3 regions of the Marinomonas sp. genome follow, and region 2 is predicted to be linked to each of the others. Evidence: predicted binding sites of a transcription regulator. Region 2 holds the regulator's gene; each other region holds the start of a gene.

Region 1 (7,156 bases), 1.5 Mb from region 2:
GGCCCAGTCTTATATTGAGTCCACTTATCAAGCTGATCTGATTAGGATACATCATCCACAGAAAGCCGTGCCTCAATGGCAATTTCAGGTCTAGCAGCGACAATTGCTACTCCATTGTAAAGCGTGGTTTTTCTAGGAGTTGGATAAAGTCCGCTAAGGTTTTTAGCTTTAGTGGCGCTATATCAAACTTTTCATGGTCGAATTCGTCTGTATGCGGCACGGCAATGGCTTTAATACCTGCGGCCAAGGCGGCTTTTATTCCGCCGAGTGAATCTTCAAAAGCAATGCATTGGTGAGCTTCAATACCAAGCTTTTCCAGTGTTAGCTGGTAAACATCAGGAGCGGGTTTGCCTTGACTTACTTCATCGGCTGAACTGTAAGCCATAAAATAGTCGGCAATATTAAGGCGTTGTAACACACTGGGAATAATGTCTTTTGGTGAATTGGTGGCAAGGCCAATTTTTACCTTGGCTTGTTGTAGCGAGTCGAGTAGGTCATGAACGCCATGCATGGCTTGCCCTTGAGTCTCGATCAAATATTTGACTCGCTCAACGACACGATCCTCGACTTCCTCAAGAGAAGCATCATACCAAGGCTGTTTTGCATACCAAAATTCAGTGACTTCTCTTGTTGTCATGGCTGCGGTAAGCACAGTTAAGTCCGCCGTAATCTCAACGCCAACCGATGAAAATACATCGAACTCCGCTTGTTTCCAGAACGGCTCGGAATCAATCAGTAATCCATCCATGTCAAAAATCACTGCTTGCATCATCGTCTGCTGCTCTATTATTTGTGAGGAATTAAGCTTTGCTTGTTTCCCAATTCAACAGCACAGGTTGTTGTGCATCATGGGCGAAGAAGTAACCGGCTTTTGGCGTCACGTATAAGGTTTGGCCTTTCTCAAAGCAGTTTTTGTCGAAGGCTTTGTGAGGTAGGTCTATTTCCCAGACGTCGTTGCTTTGCCAATCAATCGGAGTCAGTTCTAGACGAACTTCGGCGCCAATCGGGTTGATGGCAATCACGCGAAGTGGCAAGTTGGCTTGAGGTGTCGCCTCTCTTGAGACAAAAAACTCGTGGGAACGAATGTACAGCTGACCGTCTTTTTGTTCTGCGCTTTCTTGTTCAATAACAGAGTGTGGCAAGACAATGCTGGCTTGTTGGTTATGCCATTTACCGTTTTCCACTTTGCCATCGAAGACATTGGCGTTGCCAAGGAAATCAAATACAAACCGGCTGTTTGGTGACGCATAAAGCGCACCTGGCTTATCGATTTGTTCAATGTGTCCATTGCTCATGACGACAACGCGATCCGACAATTCCAAGGCTTCTTCTTGGTCATGGGTCACAAATACGCTGGTAAAGCCTAGCTCATCGTGTAAACCACGTAACCAACGGCGCAGCTCTTTGCGCACTTTGGCATCCAAGGCGCCGAAGGGTTCGTCTAACAGTAAGACTTCCGGCTGCGTTGCTAAAGCACGAGCCAAGGCAATACGTTGTTTCTGGCCACCAGAAAGCTGAGATGGGAAACGGTTAGCAAGATGTTCAAGCTGTACCATTTCCAATAAATGCATCACGCGAGTTTTGATTTCTGTCGCGCTCGGGCGCTCTTTACGAGGCAAGACTTCTAGTCCAAACGCCACGTTGTCAGCTACTGTCATGTGGCGGAACAAGGCGTAGTTTTGGAATACAAAACCGACGCGACGATCACGAACGTGCAAGTTGGTCACGTCTCGGTCGCCAAATTGAATACGACCTGTGTCTGCGCCTTCGAGACCGGCGATAATGCGTAATAGGGTGGTTTTTCCTGAACCGGATGGTCCAAGCAAGCCAATCATTTCACCTTCGTTGATATCTAATGACAAAGGTGACAAGGCTTGAAAATGCCCAAAGTGTTTGGAAATGTTTTCAATCAAAATACTCATTGTGTCACCTGTCTTTCTTTTTCAGCTTCAATTTTTATACTACGTTCCTGACGCCATTCGATGAAGGCTTTCAACAACAAGGTAAGTAGGGCAATCATCGCCAATAGCGAGGCGCTGGCAAAAGCGGCAGCGGCTTGGTAATCCTCATATTGCAACTGAACATGCAGCGGCAAAGTATTAGTTTCACCGCGAATGTTGCCGGACACTACAGACACGGCACCAAATTCACCCACAGCGCGAGCATTGGTGAGGATAACGCCGTAAATCAGCGCCCATTTGATATTTGGTAAGGTAACGCGGCGGAATAATTGCCAGCCAGAAGCGCCCAGAATCACTGCCGCTTCTTCATCTTCTCGACCTTGTTGTTGCATCAGGGGAATCAATTCACGTGCTACAAACGGACAGGTCACAAATACCGTCACCATGACAATACCCGGCCAAGCGAACATCAACTGGATGTCTTGATCATACAGCCAAGAGCCAATCCAGCCGTTATTGCCGTACAACAATAGATACAACAGGCCTGCGACCACTGGTGAAACCGCAAAGGGGATGTCCATCAAGGTCATTAGGATTTTTCGACCAGGGAATTCAAAGCGCGTCACAGCCCATGCGAGCATGACGCCGAAGACCAAGTTAATTGGCACGGTTAACGCGGCAACCACAAGCGTTAATCCAATAGCGTGCAAGGTATCCGCTTCGAGCAAGCTGTTAAAGTAATGTGCAGCGCCTTCCATAAAGGCTTGTTGGAAGATGGCAATCAGCGGCACAACCAACAAAATTGCGGTCAAAAACAGCGTAAGACCAATGAGCAACCATTTCACCAATGGGTTGTCGCCGACTCTAAGTTGGTTCGATGAATGTTTAGACGATGACATATAAGCTTCCTAACTGCGTCCGTGAAGACGACGTAAATAACGTGCCTGCCAGATGTTAATGGCGAACAAGAGAATCAGCGACGCCATCAACACAACAGACGCAATGGCGCTGGCGGCAGGGAAATCGAACTCTTGTAGGCTAACGAATATCATCAAAGACGTAATCTCGCTGACGTAAGGCATGTTGCCCGCGATAAAGATGACCGCGCCGAATTCACCTAAACTGCGAGTAAATGACAAGGCGATGCCGGTCATTAATGCTGGCCACAAGGCCGGAAAAATCACCCGACGAAACACCGACCAATCGGACGCGCCTAACGTCATTCCTGCTTCTTTCTCTTCAGGAGACAGTTCTTCTAAAACGGGCTGAACCGTTCTGACCACAAAAGGAATACTGGTAAATGCCATGGCAAGCACGATACCCCAAGGTGTGTAAGCTACCTTGAGTCCTAGGCTTTCGAGTATTTCACCATACCAACCATTTTGAGCGTACAAAGTCGCCAAGGTGATACCCGCAACTGCAGTTGGCAACGCAAATGGTAAATCCACTAACGCGTCTAAAATACGGCGTCCGGGGAATTCATAGCGCACTAATACCCAAGCCAGCAAAAGACCAAAAAAGCCATTAAAAATAGAGGCGATCAAGGCTGCCCACAGAGTTACCTTATAACTGGCAACCACACGTTCATCGCTGATCACTTGCCAATATCTGTCCCAGCCCATGTCGACCGATTGCATAACCAGTCCGCTCATTGGGAGTAGTAAAATTAAACTGATAAACAGCAGGGAGGTTCCCAAGCTTAAACTGAGTCCGGGCAAGACTCGCTTATGGCGAGGTCTGGTTGCGGCCGCGCTTAAATGTGTTGCCATGTGTTTGCCTATTATGGTCTTAACAAGAGTATTTCAATAAAGTCGCTAGTTGCTTTAGAGACAGAAAAGCCGGACACGCAAGCGTATCCGGCTAGTTGTTATCTATTCTGATATTAGCGACGCTGAAGTTTGTCTAGTTTACCACCATTTGTGAATAATTCTTTAGTCGCTTGTGGCCAGCCGCCAGCAATATTTTCGACGGTTAACAAGTTCACTTCAGGGAACTTATCAGCGAATTCTGCTTTTACAACATCGTTGTGTACGCGGTAGTTAAAACCAGTTAACAAACGCTGAGATTCTTCGCTGTACAAGTAGCTTAGGTATTCGCGAGACACTGCTTCAGTGCCGTTTTTCTTCGCGTTTTTCTCAACAACGGCTACTGGGAATTCAGCCAAGATAGAGGTTTTTGGTACAACCACTTCGTATTTATCTGCGCCGTATTGGTTACGAATATTGTTTACTTCTGATTCGAACGTAATCAACACATCACCGATGCCACGCTCAACGAAAGTCGTAGTCGCGCCACGGCCGCCAGTATCAAATACAGAGACGTTTTTCAGGAAAGTACCTAGGAAATCGTCGATCTTAGTTTCGTTGTCTTTACCAAAGGTTTTTTGTGCGTAACCGTAAGCCGCTAGGAAAGTGTAACGACCGTTGCCAGATGTTTTAGGGTTTGGGAACACCAATGCAACATCATTACCTGCTAGATCGCCCCAGCTTTTAATATTTTTTGGATTGCCTTTACGGACTAGGAAAGCAATCGTTGAGTAATAAGGTGAACTTGCATTTGGGAATTGGTCTTTCCAGTCAGCAGGAATGAGTTTGCCTTTGTCATGCAGTACTTGCACGTCAGTTACTTGGTTGAAAGTCACGACATCGGCAGACAAGCCGTTCATGATGGCATTGGCTTGTTTTGAAGAACCCGCATGAGACTGTTTAATCTCGATGGTTTTGCCGGGTTTTTCTAACCAATGTTTTTCAAACGTTGGGTTGTAAGTCGCGAACAACTCACGAGCAATATCGTAAGAAGTGTTCAGAATCGTTTGATCTGCAGCCGACGCTTGAACGGCGCCGCTCAACAATAATGTGCCAATAATAGATTTTAAAAAGCGTGGCTTAGATTTCATAGTGACCTCATCTGGGAAGCTTAATATTTCATTAAGTGAGAGGTTACTTAAAAGATTTAGTTATTACAACCGTGTCTCATAAACTTTTATGGAATAAGTATAAGAGCTTTTCTACCAAGTTTTTTTTGGGTTTTGTTATAAATCATTGAGCAAGTCGTAAAATGCCTCTTTTCTTATTTTTGTTCTTATTTGTCAGGTTATTCTTACAAGATCTTAGTGATAATATATTGTGTATCAATAATTATTATCAGTTCATTGGAGCGTTTATGGTGTTGTCTGAGTTGTTAAAAGGCCATGTTGCTACCATTCATTCTGTTTCACATCCTCAAGAAGACATGCAGCGCCAGCTTTTAGCATTAGGTTTTGATCCCGGTGAAACTGTGCAGCTGATGACGAAAGCGCCATTTGGTCATTCTTTGCAAATAAAGGTCGGCTCTACTTTAGTCGCCATTCATTCTGATGACGCAAACCATATTCACCTTTGCGATTAGCGTTTAGCTTCAACAAGAGATCACCACAAGCATGACATTCCACATCACTTTGGTCGGTAATCCAAATACAGGGAAAACGACTTTATTTAATAAGCTGGCAGGAACTCGGCAAAAAGTAGGCAATTGGGCCGGCGTTACAGTGGATTGTAAAACTGGATTTTTCACTAGCTCGGAGCAACGTGTAGATATGACCGACTTGCCAGGCATTTACAGTTTGAATAACCAGACTGGCGGCATGGATGAAGTCATCGCGAGACGTTTTTTAACTGAGAACGATTACGATGTTATCGTTAATGTAGTCGATGCCACCAACTTAAAACGTAACCTCAAATTGACGCAAGAACTGGTCGCCTTGGGCCGTCCGATGGTGATTGTGCTTACCATGACCGATTTGGCTCGCAAGCTGAATGTCATGCCAGATCTTGAAGTCTTATCGAGGAACATCGGAGTGCCAGTAGTTGATGGTCATCAGTTGTCGGTAACGGATCTACAAAGCCAATTATTGGCGCATTTTCACGCTCTACCAACTGATCAGCGTACAACACCACAAGGCGATGCCCTTCAAGTAGCAAGTGTTCCCAGTGTAGCGGCTTGGTTGTCTAACGTAACCACAGGACGAGTACAGGCGAAAAATTTTACCGACAGAATAGACCAAATCGTGCTGCATCCTTGGTTTGGCATCCCGATCTTTTTGTTTGCTATGTACGCTATGTTTGCGGTGGCGATTGGTGTTGGCACCTTGTTTATCGATCCTATCGATACGTTTGCTGGTTATTGGTTTGTGACTTTTCCAAGCTACTGGTTCACGCAGTTTGGGATTCCTCAGTGGATCATTGTTGTGCTGGTAAATGGCTTGGGCGGCGGTATTCAGCTGGTGGCGAGTTTTATCCCTGTCATTGGCTTCCTCTATTTATGTTTAAGTATCTTGGAAGACAGTGGATACATGGCGCGAGCGGCGTTTATTGTTGATCGCATTATGTCGTCGATTGGTTTGCCCGGTCAGGCGTTTATTCCTTTGTTATTAGGATTTGGCTGTAATGTGCCGTCCATTATGGCAACACGCAGTTTGACCAATGTTCGACAACGCATGTTGACCATGGCGATGGCGCCTTTTATGTCTTGTGGTGCGCGTTTGGCCGTTTATGTGATGTTTGTGTCGGTATTCTTCCGCGAGTACGGCGGGTTGCTGGTGTTCGGATTGTATTTGTTTGGCATCATCATGGCGGTAGGTACGGCATGGATTTTCAGAAAACAGCTGTTTCGCAATACACGCGTTAGCGTCTTGATGGAAATGCCCCATTATCATCGTCCACGTTGGAGCAATGTCGGTTTGTCGAGTTGGCATAAAGTGCGCAGCTTTATTCTGCGCGCTGGCAAGACCATAGTGCTTGTTTCAGCGATTCTAACTATTTTGAATTCAGTGCCATCTTGGCGCGCTGCAGACGAAGGCGGTAAGCCTTCCACCTTGGCTGAAATCGGCCAAGTCATCACGCCAGTGTTTTCGCCGATTGGTATGGGAGACAACAATTGGCCTGCGGCCGTTGGTGTGTTTACTGGTATCTTGGCGAAAGAAGCCGTGGTTGGCACTATGGATGCCTTGTACTCCAATGCCGACAATGAGCCGAGCAACGTTAAGTACGAATCGCCAGTGGATAATCTTGTTGGCGCTGTGACTTTATTAGGCAGCAATCTTGCTGGCATCGTCACAACATTAACCGATCCGCTAGGTTTGACCAGTGTTAGCGAAGCCAAGAGCCAAACCATGACGCCAGGTCATCGCAACATGGTGTCTTTATTCGAAGGTTGGAAAGGCGCGTTTTCGTATCTGGTCTTTGTACTGCTTTATACACCTTGTGCCGCGACCATTG
Region 2 (7,156 bases):
TGTTTCATTGATATAACTCACCCAATATCTGTCTATATTTTTTATTATTACGCTGGGGATTTATCATGAAAACATTAACTTACGTATCTACAAAAGACGTTAACGCTCTTACTTGGCCGGCCACTACAGAAAACATAAATCTTTATTCTCCTGCTTTATCCGTTTTTACTGATTTCCAGACCGCGGGTCCACGAGTGATTGAATCTAATACTCGTGCTGATGAATTAGTTCAGTTGATGAGAAAAGAACATGTACGCATGAAAATCGTAGTAGATACTGACAATCACTTTGTTGGCGTTATTAGTCTTGAAGATTTATCTGAAGATGTGTTTATCAAACAAGTGGCTAATGGCTTTCAACGCTCAGAGTTGATGGTTGCTGACTTGATGAGGGCGAAAGAAGCATTGCTTGCCCTATCTTACACATCCCTTAAACATTCAGATATCGAGTCACTCTTGTTTAGCCAACGAAATAATAAACTACAACATTTGCTTGTTATTGATGAAGGCACGAAAGCAATACGTGGCTTAATCTCGTCTAATGATGTTGCTCGCCAGCTACGGTTAGATATTGACGTTGCATTTTCTAGCTTTTCGCAGACTTACCAAAGCGCTGTTCTTGGTCAAAAAGATCAATCTAAAAAGCTAAAAGTGGCTTAAGTTAGCCAAAATTAATTTTATCAACCCATTAAAACCCCAAATTATATATAATTTGGGGTTTTAATGCTCAAACTAGGCTTCTTTCTTTTCGATCCAATAATAATAAATATCCCCTTCTTGCTCACGCTTAATAAGGTTGTGACCAAGAAATTGGCAGAATTTAGGGATATCTCTTGTCGTTGATGGATCAGTTGCAATAACCTTTAGTACATCTTTTGCCAAAAGTTTTCGCATCTCTACATGAAGCATCATAACGGGTTCGGGGCAAAGTAAATTTGTTGCATCAAGCAGCGCTTGGTGTTCCATAATATTTCTCTCAATAAGTTAAGCTTCGGTTTCGATATTCTTTTCTAGCCAATTTTTGGTGTAGGCTGCTATTTCTAAAATCGTATCTTCGATACTGGTATTGTATTTTTTTAAGGCTTTAAAGTCATGATCTGCACCTTCTACCCAAATAATGTCTACATTCTCTGGTAAGGATTGCTGACTTACCCACTCATAGGAACCAAGTTGATCCCTAGTCCCTTGAATAATAAGGCATGGCGATTTTAATTCATCAAGAAAAGCAAGACGGTGTTTTTCAGGCTTTCCTGCCGGATAGAAAGGAAAACCATAGCAGACGATAGCCTTCACCATAGGAAGATCCGAGAGTTGTGTAGCGACTCTCCCACCCATGGATTTTCCTGCGACAATACAGTTTTTTTCATTCGCAATGCACTCGGCATACTCAGGAACAAGAGTGGTAAACCTCGGTGGCGGCCTTTTCTTTCCGGTACGTTCTTGTTCTTGCATGTATGAAAAAGTTACTGGTATGACAACCTGTTGTCGTTGCTCGGATATAGCATTGCAAAGCAGTGTTAAAAAAGTGCTGCTGTGACCTGCGCCAGCACCGTGAGCGAGATAAAAAGGAAGAGGATTCATGTCCATAAGAGTCAGAAATGTTATTAGATCAGAATAGGAAGACGGTTAAAACCTTGCTAGAGGTATTATTGCCGACAATGCAGGAAAAGGTTTTATCTACAGTATGGAAATCCTTGATCTGGGTCAGCAAATGGCTTTTCACTAAAGTGTAAACTCCTATTAGAAATTTTAATAGGAACACATCATGATTTGGGATTCTTCACTTATTGCTAAGTACGACCTATCTGGGCCTCGCTACACATCTTACCCAACGGCACCACAATTCGACTCAAGTATTAGTAAAATTGCGCTTATCGATAAGATGTTAATGCCTTCCGAAGCACCTCTTAGTCTATATTTTCATATTCCGTTTTGTGCTCATCTTTGCTATTACTGCGCTTGCAATAAAATTGTGACTAAGAAGTATGAAAAAGGTGCTGAATACGTTGAGTTGCTAGGTGAGGAAATGAGATTACGCAGCCTCATGCTCGATCACACTAGAGAGGTAACTCAGTTGCATTTCGGTGGCGGCACACCTACTTTTTTAACAGAAGAATTAATTGATGTGCTGTTTGACAATATTCAACAACATTTCAATTTAATTAACGACGGAACACAAGATTATAGTATCGAAATAGATCCTAGAGAAATTAGTCGATCTAAGCTGAAATTGTTAACTGAAAAAGGAATTAATCGAATTAGCATTGGTGTGCAAGACTTTGACATCAAGGTACAAGAAGCTATTCACCGGGTTCAGCCTATCCAGATGGTAGCGGATCTAGTTGTAGATGCTCGAGCACTAGGCATTAAATCCATTAATTTCGATCTGATTTATGGTCTACCTTATCAATCAATTGAAGGTTTTAAAAAGACACTAGATCAAGTGGTTGAATTATCGCCAGAGCGAATATCGCTTTTTAATTATGCTCATCTACCGGATCGGTTTAGAGCGCAAAAGCGCATTTCAGATGAAAGTCTACCATTATCAAGCATGAAGCTTGACTTGTTAAAAATGAGCATCGAGCATTTGATCTCTGCTGGTTATGAATATATCGGCATGGACCATTTTGCGAAGCCGACAGATAGTCTGGCAATAGCGCAAAAACAAGGCAAGCTACAGCGTAACTTTCAGGGCTATACGACGCATGCTGGTACCGATTTAGTCGCTTTTGGAGTTTCTGCTATCAGTGATTTAAATGGTGTTTATATTCAGAACCATACAGACTTATCAATTTATAGGAGTAGTATTGAGAAAGGTCAACTGGCAATCGCTAAAGGATATATTAGCGATCTAGATGATAGAATTCGACATCAAGTTATAATGACGTTAACTTCACAATTTGAGTTGAACGCTGCTAGCATTGAGCAAAAATACAATATTCGCTTCTTTGAATATTTTGCTGAAGAGGTACAAAATCTAACACCCATGGTGGAAGATGATATGTTGGATATTAATCGTAGTGGAATGCAGACCACTATTAAAGTGACAGAACGCGGTAGATTACTAATTCGCTGTATTTGTATGGTTTTTGATAAATATCTTAATAGCGCCATAAAATACTCAAAAGTTATATAGATCGAGATCAGGGAGATTCAAATGTCAATGACACACACACAGTCACGATTCAATAGTACGCTTACTTCGCAGTGTCAAAACTGTAGCTTAAGTGCTCTTTGCCTTCCAATTGCATTGGCAGATGAAGATATCAATCGACTAGATCAAATTATTGAGCGAAAAAAGCCACTTAAAAAAGGCGAATTTTTATTTCGACAAGGTGATGCGTTTGATTCCGTTTACGCTGTTCGCTCCGGCACTTTAAAAACGTTTAACATCACTTCAGTTGGTGAAGAGCAAATCACGGGGTTTTATTGCCCAAGTGAACTAGTTGGTTTGAGCGGCATTGATTCAAACGTCTACCCTGTTTCTGCAAAGGCGTTGGAAACCACAACAGTGTGCGAGATTCCTTTTAGCCATCTTGAAGAGTTATCTTCACAGATTCCTTCTTTGAAGCATCAAATATTTAAGGTGATGAGTCGAAAAATATCCGACGACCAACAGATGATGGTTTTGTTGGGGAAAAAGAATGCGGATGAAAAAGTCGCTTCTTTCCTATTGAATCTATCTAATCGATTCAAAAAACGTGGCTATTCAGCGAGCTCATTCCGTCTATCCATGTCTCGCGGTGAAATTGGTAATTACCTTGGTCTGGCGGTTGAAACGGTTAGTCGAGTTATTACTCGTTTTCAAAAAAATGAATTAATACATGTTGATGGTAAAGAAATAGAGATAATTGACTTCCCTGAAATACAAAAACTCGTTGGGGTTGCCAGTGACTGTGGTAAAATCGCGCGCATTTAATTAATAAAATGAGGCTCTACTGGAATGCTTTACGACGATTTTTACGTTAAATCACTGATACAAACAATAGAAGACTGGCCTAAGCAAGGCATTAGCTTTAGAGATATCACCCCCATTTTTAGTGACCCTAAAGGAATGAGAATGGTTGTGGATGCTTATGTGCATCGCTACATAGCTAGTGATATTACTCACATAGCATGCATCGATGCTCGTGGCTTTTTGATTGCCGCTGTTTTGGCTTATGAACTACAAAAGCCACTTATCTTGGTTCGTAAAAAAGGTAAGCTTCCAGGTAAAACGATTTCACAGAAATACGCATTGGAATATGGTGAAGCCGAGCTAGAGATTCAAGAAGGCGCAGTTAAGGCGGGTGATGAGGTATTGTTATTTGATGACTTGATCGCTACTGGCGGCACTCTATTGGCAGCAATTAAACTATTGACCAATCAAGGCGCTAACATCAAAGAAGTGGCAGCTATTATAGATCTGCCTGATCTAGGTGGAAGCCAGAAGCTGAGAGATAATGACATTCCCGTTTTTAGCCTATGCGCTTATGATGGTGAATAATATCGTTATATAAATAAAAAAGGTGGCTTTCAAGCCACCTTTTTTATTTATCAAATTGCTACACTTTGCAGATTAGAAATCTACAGTTGCACCAATAGCAAAGCCATTATTTGCTTCTTTGCGAGTATCGTTGTCATAAATAATCTCTGTTTTGCCATAACTAATAAAGGCTCGTGCATTTCGCATAGTCATGTACTCTGCACGAAGCTCGTAGACATACATGTGATCAAGGTTAGTGAAAGACAAAACCTGAGGTGCGTAATATAAAGAACCAAAGATACTTAGACGGTTTGCTTGAGGAAGTGTGTAGCGATACCAGCCACCTAAAGCAAGAGCAACAGATACATCATCGTTATCTTTTAGGTCAGCATCTACACCGTACAATCGCACTCCAAGACCAACCTGCAATGGACCGCTGGTATCTGAATCTTCAACGCCCAAACCTATATGTGCGGTAGTGACACTTTTGTCTTTATCATAGGACATTCCTGCACCTATTCCAAAAGTTCCCATATTGAAATTCAGGCCACCTTTCACGGTCTCATTGGTTAATGCTACATCAGCAGTTGAAGCATTAACGATTGACGATCCTAAAATACCGACGGCTAGTAATAGGGTTTTATGAGTAAAGTTCATTTCTATTATCCTATAATGAAATAATATTTAATCGGTCAAAAGCCGCTGGCGACTGCTTCAACCCTTTAAAGTCGAATAAGTTTGTGTCTGCTAAGTGAGATGGTACTACATTTTGTATAGCAGAGAACATTGTCTCTGTTCTTCCTGGAAATTCTTTTTCCCACTTCTGCAACATATCCTTTACAACCTGCCGCTGTAGATTCTCTTGTGAACCACAAAGGTTACAAGGAATAATTGGATATTCCTTCATTTTAGCGAAGGCTTCAATATCCTCTTCCTTACAGTAAGCTAGAGGGCGAATAACGATATGCTTTCCATCATCGCTTAATAACTTTGGCGGCATAGATTTTAATTTACCACCAAAAAACATATTTAAGAACAATGTCTCAAGAATGTCATCTCTATGGTGGCCAAGCGCAATTTTAGTTGCCCCAATTTCTTCTGCGAAACCGTACAAAGAACCTCGGCGCAAACGAGAGCATAAGCCACATGTGGTTTTTCCTTCTGGCACGATCTCTTTTACAATACTGTAAGTATCACGTTCTAATATATGAAAATCCACTCCTAGCTCTTCCAGATAAGCAGGTAAAATATGCTCTGGAAAACCGGGTTGCTTCTGATCAAGATTTACTGCAATGATACTGAAGCTAATAGGTGCGCTAGCTTGCAGATTTCGCAAAATCTCCAACATAGTGTAAGAGTCTTTTCCTCCAGATAAACACACCATAACCTTATCACCCTCTTCAATCATATTGAAGTCAGCAATAGCTTGGCCAGTTAATCTGCGAAGGCGTTTTTGGAGCTTATTCAGCTCTAATTTTTCTTTAGGTCGAGTAGATAAATCCATCATAAATACGCTATAAACAAAACGCGCCTATACTACTATAAGGAGGCAACTATCGCATTAAAAATGGACAATATAAGACAAAAGTAGGTAAAAATTCACTTTCTATGTATTTTTAAAGGTAGTCACTTAGTTTTGTTTATAAATTGTAATGTTGTGCGACACTTTTTGCAGATATACTCAACACCTTTCTGGACCCTGGTGTGGCGTTGTTTAGTAAATTGGTGCTTTTGACAGGAGCAATGGTATTCGTAGGCTTGCTTTTGCGGAGGGACATCAAATGTATGCGTTCGGCTGGGGCGAATACCATACACTTTTAACATAACTGCTTGCCATTCTTTTCCATGGGGCTTTACCGTATTACCATAAATTTGAAAAACAATAATGTGAGCGACTTCGTGCGGCACAACAGTATCTAAGAATTCGACAGGATTTTGTTGATACATAAATTGATTAAATCGCAATTCATTTTTATGCAAATGAGCTGTACCGGCAGCTCGGCCTCTTTGCTTTAAGTTACAAGCTGAGCGCTTAAACCTATTGCCAAAGAAAACATCGGCTTTATCAAAACACTCATTGGTCTTCTGAATAACGATGCTCAACACATCTTCTTCGTCAATTAAGCTTGTCTGTCGAGAGCTTAAGGACATAATGCAACGGCCTCTTGTGAATCCACCTCATGGAGGATTTTGATGAGTGTTTCAGCAAAACCTTCCACTTTTTCTTTTGATAATCCAGTTAAACGACTTATTGACGCCACAGAGTTCGGTTTATGCAAACAAATTAACCTAAGTTGAGTGTCGCTTAAGTTGATCTGACCGTGACTGTATTTCCAAGCCAATATTTTATGCCAATTTATACTGTCTATTGCAAGGTGCTCTTCTTGGAGAGCCGGGTAATAATGCTCAGTGGGAATAATAATTTGAGTTTTCCCCTGTAGCACGCTCCGCGACTTTTCGTTTATATGTACGGTAAATACACTAAATGCGCCAAGTGTTATGTACTCATATGCAATTAAGTGCCTGATGACAGATTTCCATTGCACCTCACTTAGTTCTTTGCCTTTGCCAAATAATGGTAGAAATTCAGCATTGATTGAACTGACAGGCTTGGTTTTTTTCCCAAGTAAAATTTGGATAAGCAATGAAAAAGGTTGCAGCCCTTTGGTATGATAAATCAAGGATAAAAGCT
Region 3 (7,156 bases), 980 kb from region 2:
ATGGTTATGTAGCAAAAAAAACGCCCAATTCAAATTGGGCGTTTTTTTTTGATCTATTTCACTTTGACTAAGTTATCGCTTGTGCTTTGGTGTGCTTTTGATTGAACTTATCGTTTACTAAAAGTGCCAATAATATAATCCCACCACCAATAGCTAGACGTATAATGTCGGCATCTCGGTTCCAGAAAACCACGTTAACAATAATACCGGCAGGAATTAGTAGGTTGTTGGCAACAGCTAAAGTGCCGATGTTTACCATGGTTGCGCCTTTGTTCCACGCGAAATAGCCCAAACCCGACGCGACAATGCCTAGATACACCAGAATAGACCACTGAAGTGTGGTGGTTGGTAACTTTTCAAGATTTCCGAATATCATGTAGCATGGAACAACCACGGCTAAAGCGCCGATAAAAAACCAACCGAAGACAGTTCTTTGAGGTAGGTCTGGGCGCTCTTTGGCAATAACGCGTTTGTAACCAACTTGACCGGAGGCAAAGCAAATATTTGCACCTTGTACTATCAGTAAGCCCTTAATAAAACCTTCATCGATTCCTTGGTAGCGTATGGCAACGGCACCAAGAATGGCTAAGATTGCGCTGATGGCAAAGCCTACATTAAGACGACGGTCTAGCATGTCATTGATAAGCGTGACATACAGAGGCGTCATTACGGTAAATAGTAGAACTTCAGGAACCGATAGGTATAAGAAGGATTGGTAATAAAAGCAGTACATAATACCCAGTTGTAATGCCCCGCAAACCATTAATTTGAAAGCTATTTTAGCTTCAATTTGGCGGAGCTTTAAAAAGGGTAAAAAGACCATGGTTGCGAGAGCTACTCGCATTAATACTGAAAACCAAGCATCCACTTGACCGGCTAGATAAACCCCAATCAAGCTAAATGAAAAAGCCCAAAGTACAGTGACGGCAATAAGTATTGGCATGGCTATTAATTCCAAATGAAAATTTTCGCAAAGTTTACCGATTAATTGAGCTTTGGTAAATTAGTTTACTTTCATATTTTGTTAGGTTTACTACTGTGATAAATACCGTCAATTTTTATTGATATCCTTTTTATCTGCAATATTGAATGAAAAGCGATTTAATTTGAGTAATTGGCCTTTTATTGATCTAACCCGTATACCACCTATATTGCTCTTTGAACAAGTGTCAAACCTTGATCTAGGTTAATAATTTAATCTCTCATCCTGTTACCTTTTTTGTCACAGACATATTGTTTGACCTAAAAAAGGAATCGATTATGAAAGCTTTACTTCCTGTTGCTCTTGTTTCTGCACTTTGTTCATCTGTGGCGTTGGCTCATAACGCGGGCGATATTTTTGTTCGTGGCGGTCTTGCGACCGTAATGCCAAATGAAAGCAGTGATAATGTGTCGGGGACGGGTGAATTTGAGGTTGATAATAATACGCAGATTGGTCTGACCTTGTCATACATGTTGACGGATCAGTTTGGGGTTGAGTTATTAGCAGCGACACCTTTCACTCATACCGTATCTACTAAAGGTTTGGGAGATATTGCTGAAGTATCGCATTTACCACCTTCAGTAATGGCACAATATTATTTTGGCCAGGCTAATAGCCAAGTTCGTCCTTATGTTGGTGCTGGCTTGAATTACACTGTTTTCTTTGATGAGAAAAGCGAAGGAAAACTTGCTGGTAAAGATGTGGATCTTGATAACTCTTTTGGCTTGGCGGCCCAAGTGGGTGTTGACGTGAACTTTGCTGAAAACTGGTTTGCAAATGCGTCACTTTGGTACATGGATATTAATACCGATGTTCATGTTGAGGGCGAGAGCCAGAGCTTTAACACGGATCTTGATCCTATTACCTTTATGGCCAGTGTTGGTTATACCTTCTAGTTTGGTTATACCTTCTGGTAAAGAGTGGGTTAGGAAAAACGAAGGCTTTGATGTTGAATCAAAGCCTTTTTTATTGTGCTATTTCATCGGATTAGGGTAGGCTTTCCCATTTAAAATTACTCTGGAAAAATGATGTCCTTAACTTTTATCTCTGAGTTTGAATCTTGCTGCCGGACTTTTTTACAGACTCAAGGTTATGTCGATGCGGCTCATGATATGAATCATATTTTTCGTGTCGTAAAAGTGGCAAAGCAATTAGTACGAGAAGAGAAGGCTGATTTAGCCGTTGTTGTGCCAGCCGCTTGGTTACATGATTGTGTGTCGTTACCTAAAAATCATCCTGAGCGTTATTTGGCTTCGTCCATGGCAGGTGATAAAGCCGTAGAGTTCCTGTCTTCAATTAACTATCCAAGTCATTATTACGATGCGATTCATCATGCTATTTGCGCGCATAGCTTTAGTGCCAATATTTCACCCAATAGCCTAGAAGCCAAAATCCTTCAAGACGCAGATCGCTTAGATGCATTGGGCGCCGTGGGGATTGCTCGATGCATGCAAGTCAGTGGCGCACTTAATCGTGTTTTGTATGCGTCAGAGGATCCATTTTGTGAAAATCGACAGCCCGACGATTCTCTGTACTCAGTCGATCATTTTTATAATAAATTATTCCGCATCGCCAACAGTTTACATACAGTTTCTGCTCAGTTGGAAGGGAAGAGGCGAGAAGCTGTAATGCGTGTTTTTTTGGAGCAGTTATCGTTAGAAATCTAACGCAAACTGCTGTATTTGCTGTATTCATGTTCCCGGTTTGTGGTTGATTCTGTTCAAATTAGTCAGCATTTTCTGTCCAATTTCCAAGAATTTTTTCAGTTCCTCATCACTAATATCTGTCCGCATTTTTGTCAAAATCGCATGGTCAGCACTGGCCAATTGCTGGTAACACTCTAAACCTTTATCCGTTAGTTGAAGAAACTGGCTGCGTTTGTCATTCGGGTTGGGCGTTTTTATCACATATCCATGGTTCATCACTTCATGTACTAACCGAGTGATTTGACCTTTGTCCCTTTCTGTTGATTCAGCAAGGTGATGCGCTGTGCAGTTCTCTATGTCATGAATTTGTTTTAGCACCATGAAGTACAGCGGGGAAAGCGGTAGACCTATTTCTTTCATAGTGTCTTTCATTGAGTTTTTTAAACCGCCAATAGTATTGATAAAGAGTGATTGCAGTTCAGATTCATAATTATGCATGACGATTTCCAGTTGTTGATAAAGTCAACTTAATTTAATATAGTTGACTTTGTCAATATAGTTTATTGTTTTAGCCTTATCATTCACTGAGAGAAGATCTATGTCAAAAATTGTTCAAAAAATTGCTGTTATTGCTAGTCTAGTTATTGTTTTTGGTGGATTTTTAACCTTCTTAATGACTTGGAAAAATATTGGGTTCTCCGATAACTTTATGCTCACCTGGCTAACGTCTTTTGCTTTGTGTGTTTTATGTATTGCTCCTATTGGTGGTGTGATTGCATTTTTAGTTCATCGATTTGTTAATTCTGTTCTTCATAACTTGTCGCCACTAAAACAAAACATTTGTTTTGGGCTTGTCATGGCGGTAGTCATGGAATCTATCATGGCCATTGTTACAACCGTCAATATACATGGCTTTATGGTACTGAAAGAGTTTGTGGATTTTTGGCTTGTCACATTTGTTTCAGCGCTACCGGCCGGATTGGTTATTTCTGTGTTGATGTCTCTTGTTATTAAGCCCAAACTAGCCGCTTTCTGGGCTAAGGCTGCATAATTCTGCTGAACGTTTTCAGCTGTTTAGGATGTAAAGGGCACTGCCTGCTTAATTTGAGTTATCAAAGTTGTCCTTTTTAGTTTTAAACTATGGTCGGGCAGGCAATGATGGGGTTGCTTTTTATTGGTAAAGGTTTGCTGCAACAGTCGAATGAATGCTGTTCGTTGTTACTAATTTAAGCCGTGCCAAAAGAAAACCATAAAGTGATATAGACGCTAAGCCAATCTGATAAGACGTCTTGTTAGCCACTAAAAACGCCTTTTTTTTATTCGGTGAGGTTTTTTAGCTAGGCAAATAGCAAGTAACAGTTGCCCTGCTCTATGCCAACCGTCGCTTTTTTAAGGTGGCTACCCTGGCACGGGCCAGTAATACACGTGCCGTCTAATGGAGAAAATAGGGCGCCGTGATGGTGGCATTTTAAGTAATCGCCTTCTTCATCGAGCGCCGAATCAGAAGATAAGTTAAGTTGCTTTTTTTGATGAGGACATAGGTTCTCATAAGCAAGAATTTGCCCCTTATGCTTGGTGACTAAGAAGTTATTTTTTTCTATTTTGATATTTAATGCTTTTCCTTCAGGAAGGTTTTGCGCATTAGGTATAAGGTATTTATTAAACACGTGATTACCGCACTTTTTTATAATGAATGTTGTTTACTTCAATAGAATTGACGCTTTCCATAATCATGCGAACTAGAGTGATAACAAAAAATATCACATTCTAGTGGTGTTTTCTTTCAATTCTAACGCTGACTGAGTGAATAAAGTTCAACAAAATGTCAGTTAAATAAACTTTCCGTGAGCGCAGACTCTAAAGTGCTATGATGATTGAGTCAATATGCAAGAATTGAGTTAGTTGTTTTTTGATCGTTGCTTGAGCTCCGTAAGCTACTTATAATCGCTCGCTATGACTAAAAAAACTCTGGCGAAATCTTCACGTAAGCCCCCAACTCGAAAGAAAAAAACACCTAGATCTTCCTTGTTGAAGAGGATGTTTCGTTTCTGCTTTAAATGGGGACTCATTATTAGTCTAGTCGGCAGTATTCCTTTTGCTGGCTGGGTGTGGTGGTTAAACGGACAGGTTGTTAGTCGATTTGAAGGGCAGAAGTGGCAAGTGCCTTCAGAAGTGTATAGCGCACCTATTATTTTATCGCGAGGGGCGCCTTGGAAAAAACAAGACCTCGAAAACTTATTGGAAGAAACCGGCTATCGATTTGGTCGAAACAGTCAGAATGTTGGCTGGGCTGCACGCAGTCGAACAAAAGTCAGCGCACATTTACGTTCCTATGTTGACCATTTGGGGTTTCATGAAAGCGAAAGGCGCATCTTTTCGTTCCAAGATGGTCGTTTAGTGATTCAAGCATTGAACGGCGATGAAATAGACGAGGCACGAATTGAGCCGCAGCGTATTGGTTTCTTGTATGGTGGTAATACGGAAAGCCGTCAAATTTTAGCCTACGATGATATTCCTAAACCTCTGATCGATATTTTGATTGCTGTAGAGGATCAAGACTTTTATCAGCATTGGGGCATTTCTCCGACTGGTATTGCTCGAGCGGCGCTGATTAATCTAACACATGGCTCTCGACGTCAAGGCGGCTCTACGTTAACTCAACAGCTTGTGAAGAATATGTATTTGAGCTCTGAGCGAACTTACACGCGCAAGTTAACAGAAGTCGTCATGAGCTTGTTGCTTGAATATCATTATTCAAAAGAGGCCATTATCACAGCCTATATGAATGAAGTGTATTTAGCTCAGCTAGGCAGCAGTGCCCTACATGGCTTTGCCGCAGCGAGTCAGCATTTCTTTGGTCGTCCACTTAATGAACTAAATATTGATGAGTTTGCTTTGTTGGTTGGCATGGTTAAAGGTCCATCTCTATATAATCCTGAGCGCTCTCCAAACCGTGCAAAAGGTCGTCGTAATACAGTATTGGCGATATTAAAAAATCAAGGTCGCTTATCTGATGCAGATTATAACAGTCTCATAAAGCAACCTATCCGACTTGCTGATAAGAAAAAACAACGCTCTGTGTTTGGCGACTATCTAGATCTGGTTGCAATGCAATTGTCGCGAGATTTTGACGAGACCACTTTAGCGACGAAAAATTTACGTATTTACACTGGTGTCGATATACGCGCACAGCGAGCAGCAAGTTTAGCGATGCAGCGCCAAGTTGCTACGTTGGAAAGGCGAGACCCGAAACTAAAAGGCTTGCAAGGCGCTATGGTTGTTACCGATAGATTGACGGGGCAAGTACGTGCTGTGGTTGGCTCTAGTGGCCAGAATTATACTGGTTTTAACCGAGCGTTAGGGGCGGTTAGGCCGATCGGCTCATTGGTGAAACCACCGCTGTATTTATCGGCGTTGGCGACGGGGCGCTACACTTGGTGGACCGAAATCGAAGATAAAAAGTTACGCTTTAATGTGGGCGGTCAGGTTTGGGAACCTGAAAACTACGACAGACAGACTCATGGTGTTGTACATCTTTATGAAGCCATGGCCAAATCTTATAACTTAGCAACCGTCTCTTTGGCCAATCAAATTGGCTTTGATCGAGTCGGTGACACCCTGCGGCAGTTAGGCGTGAAACGTCCTTTTACTATGCATCCTGCGATGGCGTTGGGGGCATTAGAATTATCTCCCTTTGAAGTGTCTCGTTTATATCAACCCATAGCTTCTCAAGGAAAGAGTAGTGAATTGGGTGTCGTGCTTGCGGTGATGGACCAAAAAGATCAGCTGATGAAGCGATTTGATCAACACAATGATGTACCTTTTACCGATGCCTTGCTTGCTGTGACCTTGGATGGTATGACAAAAACACCCCAAATAGGCACAGCTCGAGCGGCTCAAGCGGCCTTTCCTGATCTAAATTTTGCCGCGAAAACGGGGACAACGAATCAACAGAAAGACAGCTGGTTTGTTGGTATTACCGGCGATTATTCTTCAACGGTATGGCTTGGTGATGATGATAATGTGCCTTTAAGTATTACTGGCAGCAGTGGTGCAATGAAGGTTTGGGTGGATTTCACCAGAAACGTTAATCCTAGATCTTTGCCCAATACCTTGCCTAATGGAGCAGCTCGTTACAATGTCTTAGACGCTAAATTTGAAATTGCAGCAGACCGCTGTAAAGACAAGGCCTCGCTTGCGTTTATTTTAGGTACTGAACCAAAAGAGAGCACCGCATGTTTTTGGCCTTTCTAGATTCATATATATGAAATTAGAAAAGAAGATTGATAATTACTTAGTTCTTATATAGCCTCTTAGATTGCTAAAAGATAAAAAACGCTTTTTTTAAATGTTTAAGTTATTGTTGTAAAAGGTTATTGGTGCCTTTATGGAAGTTGGATATTAAGGCAGTTGAGGAGAAACTGTCGAGAAAAGGAGTAGGTAAAATACTTCTTAGAAATAACACCACCTTGAGTATGCAAAAGAAAAAAGCTTCGCTTATCGTTTGAATTTTACTTGTAAGGGAGTG

Evidence for each region. Region 2 encodes FNR, which switches genes on or off when oxygen is low (the NO sensors DNR and NnrR bind a similar motif). Its sites were predicted from a motif close to TTGATNTANATCAA; they were not measured.
Region 1: ACO05V_RS05970 (FeoA family protein) is a predicted target of FNR. The motif match lies at 4,930-4,943, and genes of this name have one in related genera.
Region 3: ACO05V_RS08290 (OmpW family outer membrane protein) is a predicted target of FNR. The motif match lies at 1,177-1,190, and genes of this name have one in related genera.

The regions. Positions count from the first base shown of each region.
Region 1 covers NZ_OZ245329.1:1,274,578-1,281,733, forward strand. The annotation lists gene ACO05V_RS05940 (heme ABC transporter ATP-binding protein) at 1-94, shown strand, start outside; gene hxpB (hexitol phosphatase HxpB) at 107-772, opposite strand; gene ACO05V_RS05950 (sulfate/molybdate ABC transporter ATP-binding protein) at 801-1,922, opposite strand; gene cysW (sulfate ABC transporter permease subunit CysW) at 1,919-2,800, opposite strand; gene cysT (sulfate/thiosulfate ABC transporter permease CysT) at 2,810-3,670, opposite strand; gene cysP (thiosulfate ABC transporter substrate-binding protein CysP) at 3,784-4,797, opposite strand; gene ACO05V_RS05970 (FeoA family protein) at 5,064-5,288, shown strand; gene feoB (ferrous iron transport protein B) at 5,320-7,156, shown strand, end outside.
Region 2 covers NZ_OZ245329.1:2,730,128-2,737,283, reverse strand. The annotation lists gene ACO05V_RS13090 (hypothetical protein) at 1-16, shown strand, start outside; gene ACO05V_RS13085 (CBS domain-containing protein) at 66-659, shown strand; gene tusA (sulfurtransferase TusA) at 732-965, opposite strand; gene ACO05V_RS13075 (alpha/beta family hydrolase) at 984-1,580, opposite strand; gene hemN (oxygen-independent coproporphyrinogen III oxidase) at 1,765-3,135, shown strand; gene fnr (fumarate/nitrate reduction transcriptional regulator Fnr) at 3,157-3,918, shown strand; gene ACO05V_RS13060 (adenine phosphoribosyltransferase) at 3,943-4,485, shown strand; gene ACO05V_RS13055 (YfaZ family outer membrane protein) at 4,558-5,121, opposite strand; gene ttcA (tRNA 2-thiocytidine(32) synthetase TtcA) at 5,132-5,971, opposite strand; gene ACO05V_RS13045 (SprT family zinc-dependent metalloprotease) at 6,091-6,570, opposite strand; gene ACO05V_RS13040 (RecQ family ATP-dependent DNA helicase) at 6,606-7,156, opposite strand, start outside.
Region 3 covers NZ_OZ245329.1:1,749,969-1,757,124, forward strand. The annotation lists gene ACO05V_RS08280 (DUF2057 family protein) at 1-1, shown strand, start outside; gene ACO05V_RS08285 (carboxylate/amino acid/amine transporter) at 68-943, opposite strand; gene ACO05V_RS08290 (OmpW family outer membrane protein) at 1,261-1,878, shown strand; gene ACO05V_RS08295 (HD domain-containing protein) at 2,011-2,649, shown strand; gene ACO05V_RS08300 (MarR family winged helix-turn-helix transcriptional regulator) at 2,674-3,126, opposite strand; gene ACO05V_RS08305 (DUF2798 domain-containing protein) at 3,227-3,679, shown strand; gene ACO05V_RS08310 (Rieske (2Fe-2S) protein) at 3,966-4,295, opposite strand; gene ACO05V_RS08315 (transglycosylase domain-containing protein) at 4,666-6,882, shown strand.